DNA from 4 places in the Kitasatospora sp. NPDC085879 genome. Region 1 is predicted to be linked to each of the others. Evidence: riboswitches for the same ligand, from Rfam matches in the RefSeq annotation. Region 1 holds a riboswitch; each other region holds the start of a gene.
The links. A riboswitch is a leader RNA that binds a small molecule or an ion and turns the genes downstream of it on or off. The one in region 1 is predicted to bind cobalamin.
Positions count from the first base shown of each region.

Region 2: another riboswitch for cobalamin. It lies ahead of cobN (cobaltochelatase subunit CobN); the one in region 1 lies ahead of AB0P35_RS11320 (ribonucleoside-diphosphate reductase subunit alpha).
Region 3: another riboswitch for cobalamin. It lies ahead of AB0P35_RS10885 (HoxN/HupN/NixA family nickel/cobalt transporter); the one in region 1 lies ahead of AB0P35_RS11320 (ribonucleoside-diphosphate reductase subunit alpha).
Region 4: another riboswitch for cobalamin. It lies ahead of AB0P35_RS24170 (cobalamin biosynthesis protein); the one in region 1 lies ahead of AB0P35_RS11320 (ribonucleoside-diphosphate reductase subunit alpha).

Region 1 is NZ_JBFBJZ010000011.1:51,784-56,622, forward strand. Features, by position in the region: gene AB0P35_RS11310 (glycosyltransferase family 2 protein) at 1-360, opposite strand, end outside; gene AB0P35_RS11315 (LamG domain-containing protein) at 621-1,730, opposite strand; cobalamin riboswitch at 1,898-2,041, shown strand; gene AB0P35_RS11320 (ribonucleoside-diphosphate reductase subunit alpha) at 2,250-4,640, shown strand; gene AB0P35_RS11325 (ribonucleotide-diphosphate reductase subunit beta) at 4,670-4,839, shown strand, end outside.
Region 2 is NZ_JBFBJZ010000009.1:47,356-52,194, reverse strand. Features, by position in the region: gene cobN (cobaltochelatase subunit CobN) at 1-2,079, opposite strand, end outside; cobalamin riboswitch at 2,310-2,458, opposite strand; gene AB0P35_RS09550 (cobalamin biosynthesis protein CobG) at 2,543-3,760, shown strand; gene AB0P35_RS09545 (precorrin-8X methylmutase) at 3,757-4,383, shown strand; gene AB0P35_RS09540 (precorrin-2 C(20)-methyltransferase) at 4,380-4,839, shown strand, end outside.
Region 3 is NZ_JBFBJZ010000010.1:139,679-144,517, forward strand. Features, by position in the region: gene AB0P35_RS10875 (helix-turn-helix domain-containing protein) at 1-528, opposite strand, end outside; gene AB0P35_RS10880 (DMT family transporter) at 630-1,487, shown strand; gene AB0P35_RS10885 (HoxN/HupN/NixA family nickel/cobalt transporter) at 1,528-2,643, opposite strand; cobalamin riboswitch at 2,673-2,879, opposite strand; gene AB0P35_RS10890 (metalloregulator ArsR/SmtB family transcription factor) at 2,962-3,324, shown strand; gene AB0P35_RS10895 (phosphatidylinositol-specific phospholipase C domain-containing protein) at 3,491-4,537, shown strand; gene AB0P35_RS10900 (DNA-formamidopyrimidine glycosylase family protein) at 4,589-4,839, opposite strand, start outside.
Region 4 is NZ_JBFBJZ010000033.1:17,309-22,147, reverse strand. Features, by position in the region: gene AB0P35_RS24185 (hypothetical protein) at 1-261, opposite strand, end outside; gene AB0P35_RS24180 (alpha/beta fold hydrolase) at 440-1,561, opposite strand; gene AB0P35_RS24175 (XRE family transcriptional regulator) at 1,655-2,344, opposite strand; cobalamin riboswitch at 2,510-2,704, shown strand; gene AB0P35_RS24170 (cobalamin biosynthesis protein) at 2,797-3,774, shown strand; gene AB0P35_RS24165 (cobyric acid synthase) at 3,771-4,839, shown strand, end outside.

The sequences.
Region 1 (4,839 bases):
CCGGTGGAGACGATCGGTCGTCAGGAACTCGACCTCGTGCTCGACCAGAGTGCGCAACAGATCGGGCAGCGCGTCGAACGGATACGTGCAGTCCGCGTCACCGGTGGCGATCACATCACCGGTGGCCACGTCGAACCCGGCAAGGTAGGCGTTGCCGTAACCGCGCTCGGGCTGCGAGACGACCCGCGCACCGAGGGCGGTGGCGACCGCCGCGGTGTCGTCCGTCGAGGCATTGTCGACGACGACGATCTCGGTGCGCCAGCCGGCGTCCGCCAGCTCCGCCACCGGTACCGTGCTCATCACCGCCGGAAGGTTCGACGCCTCGTTGAGCGCGGGAATCACGATGGACAGAGTGTTCACGCTCTATTCCCCCTGGAAAGCAACTGCGTGCCCGCCCCAGGCTGCGCGGCCGGTCAGGGGTCGGGTGTCGGACGAACCTTTCCGGGGTTCCGGTGGGCGCGTTCGCACATCTCCGAAACCAATGTGCCCCGCCCCGGCCGGAATGCCGCCGTCCCCGTTCGCTCGGGCGTCATCTTTTCACACGCGAATCGCCGGTGACACCACGGCAGGTGTGAGCGAGGGCACGGCCCGTGGCAGTGCCCTCGCGAACGGGCGGCCGATCAGCCGCCGACGAGCCAGGATCCGGCGGGCTTGGCGCTCAGGCCGGTGCCGCCGGTCTTGAGGCTTGCGACCTGCTGGGGGTTCAGCGGCTCGTCCCAGACGAGGATCCGGCCGATCACGCCGGCCCAGCTGCCGCCCCATATGCCGTGGTGGCGGCTGCGGCCCAGCTGCAGCGGGCCGGGGCCGGCCCAGATGCCGCCGTTCAGCTTCGCGGTGGCGGCCTGGGCGCCGTTCACGTAGAGCGTGATGCTCTTCTGGCCCGCGTCGTACACACCGGTGAGCAGCGCCCACTGACCCACCGTCGGCACAGTGTCCGGAGCCACCGCCTGCACGACCGTGCCGTCGGCGCCGCCGTCGGCGGTCTGCACCCGGAACACCCAGGCCTTCTTGCCGTTGGCGTCGTCACGGGCCAGGTCGAAGGAGTACGAGATGCCGTCGCCCTCGCTGATCGCGGTGCGGGAGCCGCCCGGCGCCTCGTTGTAGACCCAGGCCGAGATCGAGAAGCTCTTGGTGACGTCGATGACCTGGTTCGCCGACTGGGCGAAGGAGTTGCCGTTGCTCCGCAGGCGCAGCGCGTATCCGCCCTGGACCTCACTGACCTGGGCGTCCGGGCCCATCGCTATGTTCGACTGGCCGGATTTGTCCGCCAGCAGCTCCGGCTGGCCGGGCACGGTGGGCGAGTTGGCCGCCGCGGAGGCCGCCCCGGACCCGGACGGGCGCGGCGAGGCGGAGGCGCTCGCCGAGGGGCCGGCCTGCGGGTCGCCCTTGTGCACGCCGTTCATCACCACCAGGCCGACCGCGCCGCCGAGCACGCAGGCACCGGCCACGATCGCACCGGTCCAGATCAGCTTCTTCCGGCGCGAACTGGCCTCGTGCTGGCTGGCGAGCGCCTCCCAGTCGGGCTCGGAGGACGCCGCGGGCGGCTGGAACTGCCACTGCTGCTGCGGCGCGGCCTGTGACGGGAATCCGGCCGCGGCGCCGAAGCCGGCCTGCGGCGGGAAGGGCTGGCCGGCAGGGGCCTGGGACGCCTGCTCCGAGGGATTCCCCGGTCCCTCCTGGGACTCGGGCCGACCGGTCCAACCGGGCGGTGCACCCGTTCCGTCACTCATGGCCAGAGATCGTAGGCCATGGGCCCCGGCCAGGTCTCGGGTGGTGACCATTCCGTGAGCACGCCGCGTGGGCGAGGGGCGGATCGGATGTGCGCGATGCGTCCGGGGAGGCCTCCCGAGCCACGGACGCGACACGCAGCGTGCACAAGATATGGGGGTACTTCAGGGAGACACCACAACATGTATGCTCACTCTCGCTGTCGACGCAGGGGAACCCGGTGCGAGTCCGGGACTGCCCCGCAACGGTGAGCAGGCCCGTGAACGCCCGGGCCCGCGCAGTCCGAGGGCCTGCCGACGGTGTGCCACAGGCTTCCCCGCAGATGCCATGAAGCACAGCTGTACGTCCGGGCCTCGCGGGTGGGCCGGGTTACGACGCACTCCCCGACGAGGTCGGGTGTGCCCGTCTCCCCTGCCACACGCATGCCCTGACGCTCCCCCGGCCCTCGGCCCGGGGGTGTCCGAAGCGTCCGCTGCCGCCACAGGAGAGAGTGCGCCTTGACCGTCGCTGCCTCAGTCACCCTGCCCTCCCAGGGATCCGCCGACAACGACCGGCCCGACCCCGGTGCCGCGCTGCTTCGGCTGCTCACCGACCGCAGCACCGACCTCCCCCAGGTGGACCCCGGCCACGTCGCCGCCGCCGCGCTGCGCGGCCGCCACGCCGGTTCGGACTTCGCCGAGCTGCGCGGGCTGGCCGTGGAGGCCGCCGCGTCGATGATCGCCGAGGACCCGCAGTACTCGAAGCTCGCCGCCCGGCTGCTCGCGCTGGAGATCAGCGACGAGGCGGTCTCCCAGGGCGCGGTCTCCTTCGCCGCCTCGATCGCCGTCGGCCACGCCGAGGGCCTGATCGGCGACACCACCGCCGCGTTCGTGGCCAAGCACGCGGCCGCCTTCGACGCGCTGGTCGACCTGCAGGGCGACGACCGTTTCGAGTACTTCGGCCTGCGCACCGTGCAGTCCCGCTACCTGCTGCGCCACCCGATCACCCGCAAGGTGGTCGAGACCCCGCAGTACTTCCTGCTCCGCGTGGCGGCGGGCCTCGCGGTCGGTGACTCCGAGCAGTCGGTGGCCGAGGTCGCCGAGCTGTACCGGCTGATGAGCCGTCTGGAGTACCTGACGTCCTCTCCGACGCTGTTCAACTCCGGCACCAAGCACCCGCAGATGTCCTCCTGCTACCTGCTGGACTCGCCGCTGGACAACCTGGACTCGATCTACAGCCGCTACGCGCAGATCGCCAGGCTGTCCAAGCACGCCGGCGGCATCGGCCTGTCCTACTCGCGCATCCGTTCGCGCGGCAGCCTGATCCGCGGCACCAACGGCCAGTCCAACGGCATCGTGCCGTTCCTGCGGACCCTGGACTCCTCGGTCGCCGCGGTCAACCAGGGCGGCCGCCGCAAGGGTGCCGCCTGCGTGTACCTGGAGACCTGGCACGCCGACATCGAGGAGTTCCTGGAGCTCCGCGACAACACCGGCGAGGAGGCCCGGCGCACCCACAACCTCAACCTGGCGCACTGGATCCCGGACGAGTTCATGCGCCGGGTGAACGCCAACGCGGACTGGTCGCTGTTCTCCCCGGCCGACGTCCCCGAGCTGGTCGACCTGTGGGGCGCCGACTTCGACGAGGCGTACCGCAAGGCCGAGCAGGCCGGCAAGGCCGTGCGCACGATCCCCGCGCAGACCCTGTACGCCCGGATGATGCGCACCCTGGCGCAGACCGGCAACGGCTGGATGACCTTCAAGGACGCCTCCAACCGGGCCGCCAACCAGACCGCCCTGCCGGGCCGCACGGTGCACTCCTCCAACCTGTGCACCGAGATCCTGGAGGTCACCGACGACTCGGAGACCGCGGTCTGCAACCTCGGCTCGGTCAACCTGGGCGCCCACGTGGCGGCCGGCGCCACCGCCGCCGACCTGCTGAACGCCATGGACTGGGACCGCCTGGACGCCACCGTGCGCACCGCGGTGACCTTCCTGGACCGGGTCATCGACATCAACTTCTACCCGACCACCGAGGCCGGCACCTCCAACTCCCGCTGGCGGCCGGTGGGTCTGGGCATCATGGGCCTGCAGGACGTCTTCTTCAAGCTGCGGATCGACTTCGACTCCGCCGAGGCGGCGGCCCTCTCCACCCTGATCTCCGAGCGCATCATGCTCACCGCGTACGAGCGCTCCGCCGACCTGGCCGAGCAGTTCGGCCGCCACGAGGCGTACGGCGAGACCCGCGCGGCCCGCGGCGAGCTGCACATCGACCACTTCGCCTCGGCCGCTCCGCAGTGGGAGGCGCGCTGGGAGGCGCTGCGCGCCCGGATCGCCGAGACCGGCCTGCGCAACTCGCTGCTGCTGGCGATCGCCCCGACCGCGACCATCGCCTCGATCGCCGGCGTGTACGAGTGCATCGAGCCGCAGGTGTCCAACCTGTTCAAGCGCGAGACGCTCTCCGGCGAGTTCCTCCAGGTCAACCCGTACCTGGTGCGCGAGCTCAAGGAGCTCGGCGTCTGGGACCAGCAGACCCGGGACGCGCTGCGCGAGACCAACGGCTCGGTGCAGGACCTCAACTGGCTGCCCGCCGAGGTCCGTTCGCTGTACCGCACGGCCTGGGAGCTGCCCCAGCGCGCGCTGATCGACCTGGCCGCGGCCCGCATGCCGTACATCGACCAGAGCCAGTCGCTGAACCTCTTCATGGCGGCGCCGACCATCGGCAAGCTCAGCTCGATGTACGCGTACGCGTGGAAGGTCGGCCTGAAGACCACGTACTACCTGCGGTCGCGCCCGGCCACCCGCATCGCGCAGGCCGCCACCGGCGCCCGCGCCGCCACCGCCGTGCCGGTGCCCGCCCCGACCATGAGCCAGGAGGAGCAGGACGCCATCGCCTGCTCCCTGGAGAACCCCGAGTCCTGCGAGGCCTGCCAGTGAGCACCCCGACCGACGCCGACCGTCAGAAGATGCTGCTCGACCCGGGCTTCGAGCTGACGCTGCGCCCGATGCGGTACCCGTCGTTCTACGACCGCTACCGGGACGCGATCAAGAACACCTGGACGGTCGAGGAGGTGGACCTGCACTCCGACGTCGCCGATCTCGCCAAGCTCAGCGAGGGCGAGCGGCACATGATCGG
Region 2 (4,839 bases), on a different contig from region 1:
GAAGTCGTCGAAGCCGTCGTCCTCGGGCCGCTCGTCGAGGCCGAGGTCGTGGTCGAGCCGGGCGGCCTGGATGAGCGTCCAGATCTGGGCGCGGATCGCGGGCAGCTTGGCCGGGTCCATCGCGGCGATCGTCGAGTACTCGTCGAGCAGCTGCTCCAGGCGCGCGATGTCGCCGTAGCTGTCGGCGCGGGCCATCGGCGGGACGAGGTGGTCGACCAGGGTGGCGTGGGCGCGGCGCTTGGCCTGGGTGCCCTCGCCCGGGTCGTTGACCAGGAAGGGGTAGATCAGCGGCAGGTCGCCCAGGACGGCGTCCGGGCCGCACTCGGCGGAGAGCGCGGCGGTCTTGCCGGGCAGCCACTCCAGGTTGCCGTGCTTGCCGAGGTGGATCACGGCGTGGGCGCCGAAGCCGCCGTCCTCCTGCGCGGCCTGGATCCAGCGGTAGGCGGCCAGGTAGTGGTGGCTCGGCGGCAGGTCCGGGTCGTGGTAGATCGCGACCGGGTTCTCGCCGAAGCCGCGCGGCGGCTGGATGAGGACGAGCAGGTTCCCGGAGCGGATCGCGGCGAGCACGATGTCGCCGTCCGGGTTCTGCGAGCGGTCGACGTAGAGCTCGCCGGGGGCCGGGCCCCAGTGCTCCTCGACCTGCTCGCGCAGCCCCTGCGGCAGCGTCGCGTACCAGCGCCGGTAGTCGGCGGCCGGGATACGGACCGGGTTGCGGGCGAGCTGGTCCTCCGTCAGCCAGTCCTGGTCGTAGCCGCCGGCCGCGATCAGAGCATGAATGAGTTCGTCACCCTCGTGCTTCATTGCTCGCCCGCTCGCCTCCGGGCCCTCCTGACCCGGCACCGACGGTCGTTGCTCCCTCGCTCCTTCGTCGCTCCCTCCCGCCTCCCTTTCGGCACCGGCGGGCCCTTCGGCTCGGGGTGACTCGTGGGAGGTGGAGGCCGTGTCCAGGCCGGGCAGATCGGTGCCCAGGTCCATGCCCTCCGCGCGGAGGCGGTGCAGCAGGCGCATCGCGCTGGCCGGGGTGTCCAGGCCGACCGCGTTGCCGACCCGGGCGTGCTTCGTCGGGTAGGCGGAGAGGACGAGGGCGAGACGGCGCTCCGCGGCCGGGGTGTGGCGCAGCCGGGCGTGCCGGACGGCGATGCCGGCGACCCGGGCCGCGCGCTCGGCGTCGGCGCGGTAGACGGTGAGGCCGTCCTCGTCGAGCTCCTTGAAGGAGAACGGCACGGTGATCAGCCGGCCGTCGAACTCGGGGACGGCGACCTGGGTGGCGGTGTCCAGCGGGGAGAGGCCGTCGTCGCTCGCCTCCCACTGGGCGCGCGACCAGGTCAGGCAGAGCGCCTGCAGGATCGGCCGGTCGAGGGCGGCGAGGGCGCCCGCGTCCCAGGCCTCCTCGTCGCCGCCGGCCTGGGCGTCGGCCGGGCGGGTGCCGCCCGCGGCGAGCACGGTGGTGACGATCGCGTCCGCCGTGCCCAGTTCGGCGAGCAGCTCGGGCTCGGCGCCGCGCAGTGAGGAGCAGTACAGCGGCAGGGCGCGGCCGCCCTGGTCCTCGATCGCGCCGCACAGCGCCTCGACGAAGGCGGTGTTCCCGCTCATGTGGTGGGCCCGGTAGTACAGCACGGCGACCAGCGGGCCGTCCGAGGTGCGGGCCTGACGCTCCAGCGGGCCCCAGGCGGGGGCCGAGGCGGGCGGCGCGAAGCCGTGGCCGGTGAGCAGCACGGTGTCGGAGAGGAACGCGCCGAGCTCGGCGAGGTTGGCCGGGCCGCCGTGCGCCAGGTAGGCGTGGGCCTCGGCGGCGATGCCGGCCGGGACGGTGGAGAGCTCCATCAGCTGGGCGTCCGGGGCCTGCTCGCCCGTCAGCACGACGACCGGGCGGGGGCCGGCGAGCAGCGCGTCCAGGCCGTCCTCCCAGGCGCGGCGGCCGCCCAGCAGGCGGACGACGACCAGGTCGGTGCCCTCGACGAGGGCGGGCAGGTCCTCGGCGGTGAGCCGGGCCGGGTTGCCGAGGCGGTAGCGGACGGGGCCCTGCGAGGCGCGGGCGCTCAGCAGGTCGGTGTCGGAGGTCGACAGCAGCAGGATCATGCGGAGGGCCTCCCGGCCTGGTCGGTGTTCCGGGGCGTGCGGCGGCGCACCGGGGCGCCGGACGGCAGCCCGGTGGGCGGGGCGGAGCGGGGTGCGGGGCACGAGGTGCGGCCGGCCGCCGGGTTCGCCGGAGTCACGGCGACGGCGGGCGGCGGCTCGGCGCGTCCGGGCGGGACGGCGGAGCCGGGCATGCGGCAGCGCACAGGTCGGGCCTTCCTCGGGGTCCGCGCCCCGGGCTGGTGGAGGACGGCGGGAGTTCCTGGCTCCACGGCTGAGCCGTGGTTACAGTGGCGGGACCGCACCGGATTTGCACCGGTTTCCTCCGCTTGCCGTCGCTGGCGTCGGACGATCCGCGCGGACCGTCCGGCAGCATCGTACGGGGTGCCGCCCTGCCGCGGGACAGCATGCGGACTGTGATCCAGGCGACGGGGCGGTCGGTCGGACAATCTGTATGCTCGCCGCCATGCCACCCACACCCGACCCCACCGGGGCGGGCTCCGCCGTGCCCGACCGGGACCGGTCGGACGCCTGCCCGGGGGCCCTTCGCCTGCACACCGCCGCCGACGGCGCGCTGGCCCGGGTCCGCCTGCCCGGCGGGATGCTGACCGGGCGTCAGGCACTGGCGCTGGCCGAGGCCGCGGAGGCGCTGGGTGACGGCGACCTGGAGATCACCTCGCGCGGCAACGTCCAACTGCGGGGCCTCGCTTCGGACTGCGGCGCCGAGCTCGCCGGGCGGCTGCGGGCCTCCGGCCTGCTGCCCTCCGACACCCACGAGCGGGTCCGCAACATCGTCGCCTCGCCCGGCCCCGGCGCGGGCCACGCCGATGTGCAGGCCTGGGCACGGGAGCTGGACGCGAGGCTCTGCGCGAGCCCGTGGGCGGTCGGCCTCTCCGGCAAGTTCCTCTTCGCCCTCGATGACGGCCGCGGCGACGTGGCCGCGCTGAACGCCGATGTGACATTGATCGCAGCGCCGGACGGCACCGCCCTGCTGCGCCTCGGCCGGGCGGCCACCGCGCGGCCCGTCCCGGCCGCGGAGGCCGTGACCGCCGCGCTCGCCGCCGCCCGGGACTTCCTGGACGCGGTGCGCGCCGCCGGCCGCAGCGCCTGGCACCTGCGGGAGGTGTCCGACCTGCTGCCGCCCGGCCCGGTCGGGCTCCCGGAGTTCGCCGGTGCGCCGCCCGCGCTCGGCGCGCTGCCCGGCGGCCTGTCGGTCGGGCTGCGCTTCGGCACGGCCGGTTCCGCCCGGTGGCGGGTGCTGGTCGATGCGGCCGCGGGGGAGCTGCGGCTCACCCCCTGGCGCGGGGTCGTGCTGCCCGGGGCGCCCGCCGACCGGCTCGCCGACCTGGCGGCGGCGGGATTCCGGACCGCGCCGGGTGCCGCCTGGGAACGTGCCACCGCCTGCACCGGCCTGCCCGGCTGCGGATCCTCCCGGGCCGACGTCCGGGCGGACGCCACCCGGGCACTGGAGGCGGCCCCGGCCGCGGGCCTGCCGGTGCACTGGTCGGGCTGCGAACGGCGCTGCGGCCACCCCGCCGGGCGATGGGTGGACGTGCTCGCCACCGGGCAGGGCTACCGGGTGACGCCGGTCGGGACACCGGCACCGTCGGCGGATGTGACGCCGGTGGAAGTGACGACGGAAGAGATGGCCGAGGCGGTCGCCGAGGCCCGGAGGATCACGTGATCGAGTACGAGAAGGACGGCGCCGCCATCTACCGGCAGTCCTTTGCCACCATCCGGGCCGAGGCCGACCTGGCCGCCCTGCCCGCCGACGTCGCCCAGGTCACGGTGCGGATGATCCACGCCTGCGGCATGACCGACCTGGTCGAGGACCTGGTGTACTCGCCCGGCGTGGTCGCCTCGGCCCGCAAGGCGCTGCACGCCGGCGCGCCGATCCTCTGCGACGTCAACATGGTCGCCAGCGGCGTCACCCGAAAGCGGCTGCCCGCCGACAACGAGGTGGTCTGCACCCTCACCGACCCCTCGGTGCCCGACCTCGCCAAGAAGATGGGCAACACCCGCAGCGCCGCCGCCATGGAGCTGTGGCTGCCCCGGCTGGAGGGCGCCGTGGTCGCCGTCGGCAACGCGCCGACCTCGCTGTTCCGGCTGCTGGAGATGATCGAGGCGGGCGCGCCCCGCCCGGCCGCGGTGATCGGCGTGCCGGTCGGCTTCATCGGCGCCGCCGAGTCCAAGCAGGCCCTGGCCGAGCACCCGTCCGGCCTGGAGCACCTGGTGGTGCGCGGCCGGCGCGGCGGCAGCGCGATCGCCGCCGCCGCCATCAACGCGATTGCGAGTGAAGAAGAGTGACCGAGCAGCAGACCGGCCGGCTGTACGGCGTCGGCCTCGGCCCCGGCGACCCCTCGCTGATCACCGTCCGTGCCGCCGAACTCATCGGCAAGGCCGACGTGGTGGCCTACCACAGCGCCCGGCACGGCCGCTCCATCGCCCGCTCGATCGCCGACCGGTACCTGACCGGCGGCCAGATCGAGGAGAAGCTGGTCTACCCGATCACCGTGGAGACCACCGACCACCCGGGCGGCTACCGCGGCGCACTGGACGACTTCTACGAGGAGGCCTCCGCCCGGCTCGCCGCCCACCTGGACGCGGGCCGCGACGTCGTCGTCCTCGCCGAGGGCGACCCGCTGTTCTACGGCTCGTACCAGCACATGCACAAGCGTCTCGCGCACCGCTACCCGACCGAGGTGGTGCCCGGCGTGACCTCCGTCAGCGCCGCCGCGGCCCGGCTCGGCACCGCCCTGGTGG
Region 3 (4,839 bases), on a different contig from region 1:
CACCTCGCCGTCGTTGCGGTAGCCGTGCGCGGTGGCGGCCTCGTAGGAGGCGGTGGAGCCGGCCGGCACCAGGTGGTCGCGGCCGTCCAGGGTGAGGGTGAGTTCGCCCTCCTCGACCCGGGCGATCTCCACGGTGCCGACGGGGTGCGGGTCGGAGCCGTGCCCCTCGCCCGGCAGGATCAGCCACTCCCAGAGCTCCAGCGGGCCGGGCGCCTCGATGCCGTTGAGCAGCACCCCGGTGCCGCCCTTGGCGCCGGCCCACAGCTGCACCGCCTCGGCGTCCGACACGATCCGCACGGTGGAGGTCTCGTCGTAGTCGAGCAGCCGGGCGATCGAGACGCCGAGGGCGTCGGCGAGCCGGACGACCGTGCCGACGCTGGGGTTGGTCCGCCCCTGCTCGATCTGCACGATCATGCCGCGGCTCACCCCTGAGCGGGCGGCGAGCGCATCGAGGGTGTGGCCGCGGTCGGCGCGCAGCCGCTTGAGGTTGCGGGCCAGGGCCTGGGTGATCAGGTCGGGGTCGGGCATGTCAGTGTCAGTCCAATGAATTGATTCGTCCGGTTCACTCTGTTGACCTAAGCTGCTGGGGCACGACGAGTCCACTCGACCGTACTCCGGAGTCCATTGTGTTGTCCCAGATCCTCGCTCTCACCGCCAGCCTGCTCTGGGGCATGGCCGACTACGGCGGCGGCGCTCTGACCCGCCGGCTGCCCGCGCTGACCGTCGTGGTGGCCTCGCAGGCCGCCGCGGCGCTGCTGCTCGTCCCGGCCGTGCTCGTGACCGGCGGCCCGGGCGTGTCCGGCGCCGGCCTCTGGTACGCGGTGGCGGCGGGCGTGATCGGGCCGTTCGCGATCCTGGCCTTCTACCGGGCGCTGTCGCTCGGGCCGATGGGCGTGGTCTCGCCGCTCGCGACCGTCGGTGTCGCGGTGCCGGTGGGCGTCGGCCTGCTGCTCGGGGAGCGCCCGGGGCCGGCGCAGGCCGCCGGGATCGCGGTCGCCGTGCTCGGGGTCGCCCTCGCGGGCGGGCCGCGGCGCGGCGGCGGCGCGGTGACGGCTCGGGTCCTGGTGCTCACCCTGGGGGCGGCCGTCGGCATGGGCACCGTGATGGCGCTGATCGCCCAGGCCTCCGCCGGCGGAGGGCTGCTGTCCGTGCTGTGCGTGCAGCGGCTGTGCAACGTGGCGGTGGGCGGCGCCGTCCTGCTGGCCGCGCGGCGCGGTCGCCCGTCGGCCGGGGCCGGCGGGGCGGGCGGCGTGCTGCGCGGCCTGCCCGCACTGACCGCGGTCGGGGTGGCCGACGTCGCCGCCAACGCGGCCTTCGCCGCGGCCTCGCACCGCGGCTCGGTGGCCGTGGCCGCCGTGCTGGCCTCGCTCTACCCGGTGGTCACCGCGGTGATGGCCCGCGGGCTGCTCAAGGAGCGGCTGCGGCGCGTCCAGGTGCTCGGCGCGGGCCTCGCGGTGGCCGGCACGCTGCTGCTGGCGGCGGGCTGACGCCCCGTCCGCCGCCCGGCGCTGCGGGCGGCCCGCCATGTCAGGCCGCCCGCTCGGGCGCCCAGCGCTTCTCCACCCCGGCGATCCGCCAGTAGCCGATCGCCGCCGCCCAGACCACCACGAAGAGACCGACGATGACGAAGCCCACGTTGTCCAGGCTGAGTCCGGCGATCCAGCCGGTCACCGGGTCGGCGAGGCCGAGCTTGTCGTGCAGCACGGCGACCAGCTCGATGGTGCCGATGACGAAGGCCACCGCGATCGACAGGCCGGTGATGGCGAGGTTGTAGAAGACCTTGCGGACGGGGTTGGAGAACGCCCACTGGTAGGCGAAGTTCATGAACGTGCCGTCCAGGGTGTCGAACAGGCTCATGCCGGCGGCGAACAGCAGCGGCAGGCAGACGATCGCGTACCAGGGCAGGCCGGCCGCGGCGCCCGAGCCGGCCATCACCATCAGCGTCACCTCAGTGGCGGTGTCGAAGCCCAGTCCGAGGACCATGCCGACCGGGAACATCTGGCCCGGCCGGGAGATCGAGCGGGTGGCGCGGCGCAGGACGCGGTTCATCAGTCCGCGCGAGTCGAGCTGCCGTTCCAGCTCCGCCTCGTCGTAGGAGCCGGCCCGCATCGCCCGGAAGACCCGCAGGATGCCGAGCAGCGCTGCCAGGTTGAGCGCGGCGATGAGGTAGAGGAAGGCGCCGGAGGCGGTGGTGCCGATGGCGCCCAGCACCTGGTGGGCGGTCGACCCGTCGTCCATCAGCACCCCGGCGAGCTGGGCGCCGCCCGCGACCAGGGCGGCCATCAGCACCACCATCGAGGAGTGCCCGAGGGCGAACCAGAAGCCCACCGAGACCGGGCGCCGGCCGTCCGCCATCAGCTTGCGGGTGGTGTTGTCGATCACCGCGATGTGGTCGGCGTCGAAGGCGTGCCGCATGCCCAGGGTGTAGGCGGTGATGCCGAGTCCGGCGCCGAACACCTGGGTGCCGACCTCGTACCGCTCCGGGACGACCAGCAGGAACAGGGTGCCGAAGGCCGCCACGTGCATCGCCAGGATGACGGCCAGCAGGCCGGCCGTGCGAAGGGTGTCCTCCCGCCGCCAGCGGAAGGCGGGCAGGCCGGGGGCGGTCGGCGGCGCGGCCGTACCGGTGGCGGGCAGGGTCATGCGGTTCACGCTCCAGCACCTCGTGGAATGACGTCGTGAGGTGCCGTGGCCGGTCTCCTGGCTCACGGGGAGGTTCCTGTGGTGCCCGTACCCGGCCTTCCCGGGCGCGCTCCGGCGCCCAGTGACCCGCGAGGGGTACGGATTGACTCCCCGTTCACAGTGGCGAGGGCCGCTCCGGACTCGGACCCGCAGGTCCTGCACCGGTCTTCCCGAGCACCACGGCTGTTCCACCGTAGAGGTGACGGAGCGACAGCTGCAAGCCTGCAGACCTGCGCAGGTGTCGCAGATCACGGCCGGACGGCCTGCGAGAATGCCGCCATGCACCTCGTCCCTGCCGACCGCGTCGGCCAGCGCAGCATCGACGGCCACCGGGTCTGCGAGGCGATCGCCGGGATCGGCGACACCGGGCAGGTCCGGGCCTGGGCCGAGCGGTTCGGCCTGCTCGCCGACCCGGGGCGGCTCTCCCTGCTGCTCGCGCTGCACACCACCGGGCCGCTCGCCGTCACCGATCTGGCGCTGGCGACCGGGATGCGCGATCCGGCGGTCTCCCAGGCGCTGCGGCTGCTGCGCGCGGCGGGTGTGGTCGAGGGCGAGCGGGACGGGCGGGTGGTCCGCTACCGGCTGACCGACCCGGCGGTCGCGGAGGTCCTGGAGCACGGCGTGCTGGGGCGGGCCGAATGAGCCCGCGCACGGAATGAGCTCTTCCTGACGATTTGTCAGCTCGACGGGGGGTCAGCTTCAGCCAAGTTTTCTTGTCATGTCACCTCGAAGCCGTTCCGGTGGCCCATGCTTCCGGAGGCGGTCCGTCCGGCCCGCCGTTCCCAGGCTCCTGACGAGGAGACACCCCTTGAAGCTTCGCCGTACGTTCGCCGTGGGGCTGCTGGCCGCGGCCGCCACCCTGCTCCCCGCGCACCAGTCCGGCGCCGCCACCGGCGGCGGGCTGCCGTTCGGTTCGGCCACCGCCGTCGGGATCCACAACACCTACGACCCGGCCGCCTTCCCCTTCCTCGCGCAGAGCCTGGACACCGGCACCGGCATGATCGAGCTGGACGTCTGGACGGACACCATCACCAAGGAGTGGAAGGTCAGCCACTCCAACCCGCTGGGCAACGCGAACAACTGCACCGCCGCCACCACCCCCGCCCAGCTGTACAGCGGTGGCGCCAACAAGAACCTCGAGTACTGCCTCGACGACCTGCGGATCTGGCTCGCCGCCCACCCGTCGAGCGGCCCGCTGATGGTCAAGCTGGAGCTCAAGGGCGGCTTCGCCGCCAACCGCGGCATGGGCCCGGCCCAGCTCGACAGCCTGATAGCCGCCCACCTCGGCAGCGCCGTCTTCCGCCCCGCCGACCTGCTCGCCAAGCCCGGCGGCGGCAGCTACCCGAACCTCGACGAGGCCGCGAAGGCCGGCAACTGGCCGAGCCGCGACGCGCTCGCCGGCCGCGTGCTGGTGGACGTCATCCCCGGCACCGTGGAGGAGGGCAACCCCTTCGACACCCTGCACACCGACGTCGAGTACAGCCGCTACCTGCGCGACCTCGCCGCCGCCGGCAAGGCCGGCCAGGCACAGGTCTTCCCGGTGGTGCACGGCGCCGTCTCCGGCGACCCGCGCAACGCCTACGGCGAGACGAGCATCCGGCCCTGGTTCGTGGTGTTCGACGGTGACGCCGCGGCCTACGTCGGCGGCATCGACACCGCCTGGTACGACGCCCGCCACTACCTGCTGGTGATGACGGACGCCCACAACGTGGCACCCGCCATCAGCTCCACCGACCCGACCGCCGAGCAGGCCCGCGCCCGGGTCGTCCAGCTCGCGGCCGCGCACGCCAGCATCGTCTCCAGCGACTGGCGCAAGCTGTCCCAGGTGCAGTCCCTGGTGCTGCCGCGCGGCTGACGCACCGTCCGCCCTGCCCGGCCGGCGCCCCGGCCGGGCAGGGCACCGCACTCAGCGCTGCTGGCAGCCGGGGCACCAGAACAGGTTGCGGGCGGCCAGCGACTCGGTGCGCACCGGCGTCTCGCAGACCAGGCAGGGCATGTCGGTGCGGCGGTAGACGTACACCTCGCCGCCGTGGTCGTCGACCCGCGGCGGGCGGCCCATCGCCTCCGGGGTGTGCTCCGGGCGGACGGTGTCGATCCGGCCGGCACCGGCCCCCTCGTGCATCAGCGCGACCAGGTCGGCCCAGATCGCGTCCCACT
Region 4 (4,839 bases), on a different contig from region 1:
GCCGGCCCAGCGGGCGATCCGCACGGCGTCGGCAAGCATCCGGCGGGCGTGCGGGGCCAGCTCTGCGGGTGCGGGGAAGCCGTCCGGCAGCGGCACCCGGCCGCGGCCCGGCTTGGGCGCGGGGGTACGGCGGCGGACTGGCCCACCCGGAGGCGTGCTCTCGGGTCGGCGGGCCGCTCCTGGCAGACGGGTCACCGTCGCTCCGGTGCGGATCGCGGGCTGGAGCGGGGCATCACGGTCGCGCGGGTTCCGAGACGTCACGCCGAGCAGTCTTCCCCGTGTACCGGCCTTCTGTCACATCGAGTTCTACGCGCGATCGTAGGTCCGGTCCGTGGACAGGGGATGAGATCGGGCAACAGGCACCAAACCGGGTCGCCCGGAGCCGAAACATGGCATGAGCACGACGTTCGTCTCCGGTCGGTGCGGCCGCCCGCGGGGCTCACAGCAGCGGGGTGAGCCAGCGGCGCAGCGCCTCGCCGTAGCGGTCGGGATCGGCGTTCCACAGGGCCGCGTGCGCCCCGTCCGGGACGGGCTGCAGGCTCACCAGGTCCTCGCGCCGCGCGGCGAGGCGCTCGGCGGCCTCGAAGGGGGCCACCGCGTCCACGGGGCTGTGCAGCAGCAGCGCGGGCACCTGCAGGTCGGTGCCGGCGGCCAGCCGGGCGAAGCCGGCCAGGTCGACCTTGGTGCGGCCCTCGGCGGCCAGCGCGCCGAGCTCGGCGAGCGGGCCGGGCACCCCGGCCCGGGCCGCCTCCCGGCGGACCGTCGCGGGCCAGTCCAGCACCGGCGAGTCCAGCACCAGGCCGGCCACCGAGTCCCGCCAGGCCGAGCGGGTCGCGGTGTGCAGCGCCATCGTGGCGCCGAGCGACCAGCCGAAGAGCACGATCTTGCCGGCGCCGTTCGTCTGGGCCAGCCGGACGGCGGCGTCGACGTCCCGCCACTCCGTCTCGCCGAAGTGGCCCAGGCCGTCCGGGGACGGCGGGGCGCCCTCGTCGCCGCGGTACGTGACCACCAGGACGGGCATCCGCAGCGCGTGCAGCAGCGGCAGCACCGGCAGGGCCTGCTGCCGGTCGGCGCCGGGGCCGTGCACCACGATCGCCCAGAGCCCGCGGATGCCCGGCACGTACCAGGCCGGCATCGGCCCGAGTTCGCCCTCGACCTCGGCCGCGGTGAAGTCCAGGCCGAGTGCGGAGGCCGGGTCGCCGAGGTACACCCGGGCGGTCACCCGGACCTCCGTCCCGGTGCGCAGCGAGCCCGCGCCCGTGGCGAGCAGCCGGCGGGTGACGCTCTGCGGACCGGTGTCCAGCACGTCGCCCACCACGGCGTGGCCGCCGTCCGCCCACTCCAGGGCGTAGCGGCCGGGACGCTCGGTCTCCACGCTGCGGGTGAGGGTGACGCGGTCCGCGCCGAGCTCCTGCACCCGGATGCCGGGGCCGCCCGTGGTGCCGGCCCCGGCGAAGCCGGGGCGGACGGCCCGTTCGGACACCCGGCGGCCGATCAGCAGCGCCGCGGCGCCCGTCCCGACAACGGCGGCCCCGACGATCGCGGCGGTTCCCCAACGCATGGCGCTCCCGGTGTGGCGGCACGGACACGGCGATCCCAGTCCACGCCCCCGCCGGGGGACGGGCCACCCGAACGGGTCCGTCCGGGCGGCGGCTCAGACCGGGACGTCGGTGGCCCGGCGGGCCAGCAGCTCCCAGAACCGCTCCGCGAGCGGCCGGGCCGGCGGCCGCGCGGTGTCCGGCACCGTCGAACCCCAGTGCCCCGGCACCAGGTACTCGTCCTGCAGCTCGGCCAGCACCTCGCCCAGTACGGCGTGCGGGACCGGCACCACCCGGGCGACCGCCCGCAGCTGCGCCTGCCAGCGGCCGTCCACCACCTGGCGCAGCAGCCGGTCGAGCGCGTCCTGGCGTCCGGTCACCCGCACCATCACCCGCAGCGGCAGCCCGAGCACGTGGGCCAGCGCCAGGCCCTGCTCGCCGTCCGCGTCCCAGCGGCCGGTCTCCTCGGCCCGCGCGTACGTCGCCGCGCCCACCCCGATCCGGTGGGCGGCCTGCTCCCGGTTGAGCTCCCGGGCGAGCCGGAAGTCCCGCAGGGTGGCCGGCGCGATCCCCATCAGCTGTGCGGGCGGACACCACAGCGCGCGGGACAGGGCGATGAACTCCTCCTCCGAGGGCAGCATCTCGCCGGCCTCCCAGGCCACCACGTGGGAGGGCAGCAGCCGGACGCCGTGCGCGGCCATGCCCTCGGCGACCTGGTCCGGGGTCAGGCCGAGCCCGGCGCGGTGCGCCCGGGCGGCCCGCGGGGAGAACGGCACCGGCAGCGGGGTGGACGGTCTTCGTCGCATGCCACAAGAACGTACGGGCGGCCCGGTGCGCCGCCCCACACGCCGAACGCACGAAGCGGACCCCACCGGCCGCCGCGGGCGCTGGAGGATCGTACGGGGCGCGGACGGCCGGGCCGCGACGGTGTGTGACCAACCACTCCACACGCTTTGTTGACTGGCGGTCGGAGGGCGTGATGGGATCTCCGGGCCATACGGAGGCATGCAGAGGAAGCCGGTGCGAGTCCGGCGCGGTCCCGCCACTGTCACCGGGGAGCACGCTCGACCTGCATGGTCACGGCGGTCCGCCACAGGGCCGTTGGAAGGCCCGAGCGAGCGCCGGACCCGGAAGCCAGGAGACTCTCGCCGCCGGTTCGTCGATCCAGGGCGCGGACCCTGAGTGAGGACACGCACGCCATGCAGGCTGCCCAGCGGTCACCGCTGCGCCCCACCCAGGGAGCCGGGCCGTGGGCCGCCTGACCCCCGCCCCCTACCTGTTGGGCGCCGTGGCCGGCTACCTCGCCGACACCGCCCTCGCCGACCCCCGCCGCGGCCACCCGGTGGCCCTGTTCGGCAGCGCGGCCGGACGCCTGGAACGCCGCCTCTGGAGCGACCACCGGGGCGCCGGCACCGCCTTCACCGCGCTGAGCGTCGGCGCGGTCGCGGCCGGCGCGGCACTCGCCGACCACGCGCTGCGCCGCCGGCCCGCCGCGCGGGCCGCCCTCGCGGCGGCCGCCGCCTGGACGGTGCTCGGCGGCACCTCGCTGACCCGCGAGGCCCGGACGATCGGGCGCTCCCTGGAGGCCGGCGACCTGACCGCCGCCCGCGAGCGGCTCCCCCACCTGTGCGGGCGCGATCCCAGCACCCTGGACGAGCAGCAGATCGCCCGCGCGGTGGTCGAGTCCGTCGCCGAGAACACCGCCGACGCGGTGGTCAACGCGCTGACCTGGGGCGCGCTCGCCGGCACGCCCGGGCTGCTGGCCTTCCGGGCCGTCAACACCCTGGACGCGATGGTCGGCCACCGCTCGCCCCGGCACCTGCGCTTCGGCTGGGCCTCCGCCCGCCTCGACGACGTGGCCGGCTGGCCGGGCGCCCGGCTCACCGCACTGCTGACCGTCGCCGCGGCGGAGCACCCGCGGGCCGCCTGGAAGGTGTGGCGGCGCGACGGGTCGTCACACCCCAGCCCCAACGCCGGACAGGCCGAGTCCGCCTTCGCCGGCGGGCTCGGCGTACGCCTCGGCGGCACCCTGCAGTACGGCGAGAGGGTGGAGCACCGGCCCGTCCTCGGCGCCGAACTCCGGCCGGTGGCCGTCCCGGACATCGAACGCGCCTGCCGCCTCTCCCGCCGCGTGGGGGTGCTGGCGCTGGCGGTGACGACGGCCGCCCATGCCCTCGGACGCACCGCACTCGGCCGCGCCACCTCCATCACCCGTTCGCAAGGGAGTGTCACGTGACGAAGGCTCTGCTGGTGGCAGGGACGACCTCAGATGCGGGGAAGAGCGTGGTCACGGCGGGGATCTGCCGGTGGCTGGCGCGGCAGGGGGTCCGGGTGGCGCCGTTCAAGGCGCAGAACATGTCGCTGAACTCCTTCGTGACCGCGGACGGCGCCGAGATCGGCCGGGCCCAGGCGATGCAGGCGCAGGCCGCCCGGGTCGAGCCGGAGGCGGCGATGAACCCGGTGCTCCTGAAGCCGGGCGCGGACGGCCGCAGCCAGGTGGTGCTGCTCGGGAAGCCGGTCGCCGAGGTCGGGGCGCTGGACTACCGCGAGCGCAAGCCCGTCCTGCTGGAGCGGGCGCTGGAGTGCCTGGCGGACCTGCGCAGCCGTTACGAGGTGGTGGTCTGCGAGGGCGCCGGCTCCCCCGCCGAGATCAATCTGCGGGACCGGGACATCGCCAACATGGGTCTGGCCACGGCGGCGAACCTGCCGGTGGTGGTGGTCGGCGACATCGACCGCGGCGGGGTGTTCGCGGCGATGTACGGCACGCTGGCGCTGCTGTCCGCGCAGGACCAGGCGCTGGTGGCGGGCTGGTTCGTCAACAAGTTCCGTGGGGACGCCCGGCTGCTGGCGCCCGGGCTGGAGATGCTGCGGGAGCTGACGGGCCGTCCGGTGCTGGGGACGCTGCCGATGCTGTCCGGCCTGTGGCTGGACGCCGAGGACTCGCTGGACCTGTCCACGGCCGTGGAGAACCGCCCGACCGCCGCGCCGCACGGCTCCGAGGTGCTGCGGGTGGCGGTGGTGCGGCTGCCTCGGCTGTCGAACTTCACCGATGTGGACGCGCTGGCCCAGGAACCGGGCGTGCTGGTGCGCTGGGCGACCCGGCCGGAGGAGCTGGCCGACGCCGACCTGGTGGTGCTGCCCGGCACCCGGGCGACCGTCGCCGACCTGGCCTGGCTGCGCGAGCGGGGACTGGACGGCGCGCTGCGGGCCCGCGCCGCGGCCGGGCTGCCCGTCCTCGGCGTGTGCGGCGGCTACCAGATGCTGTCGCGGGAGATCGTCGACGCGGTGGAGTCGAAGGCCG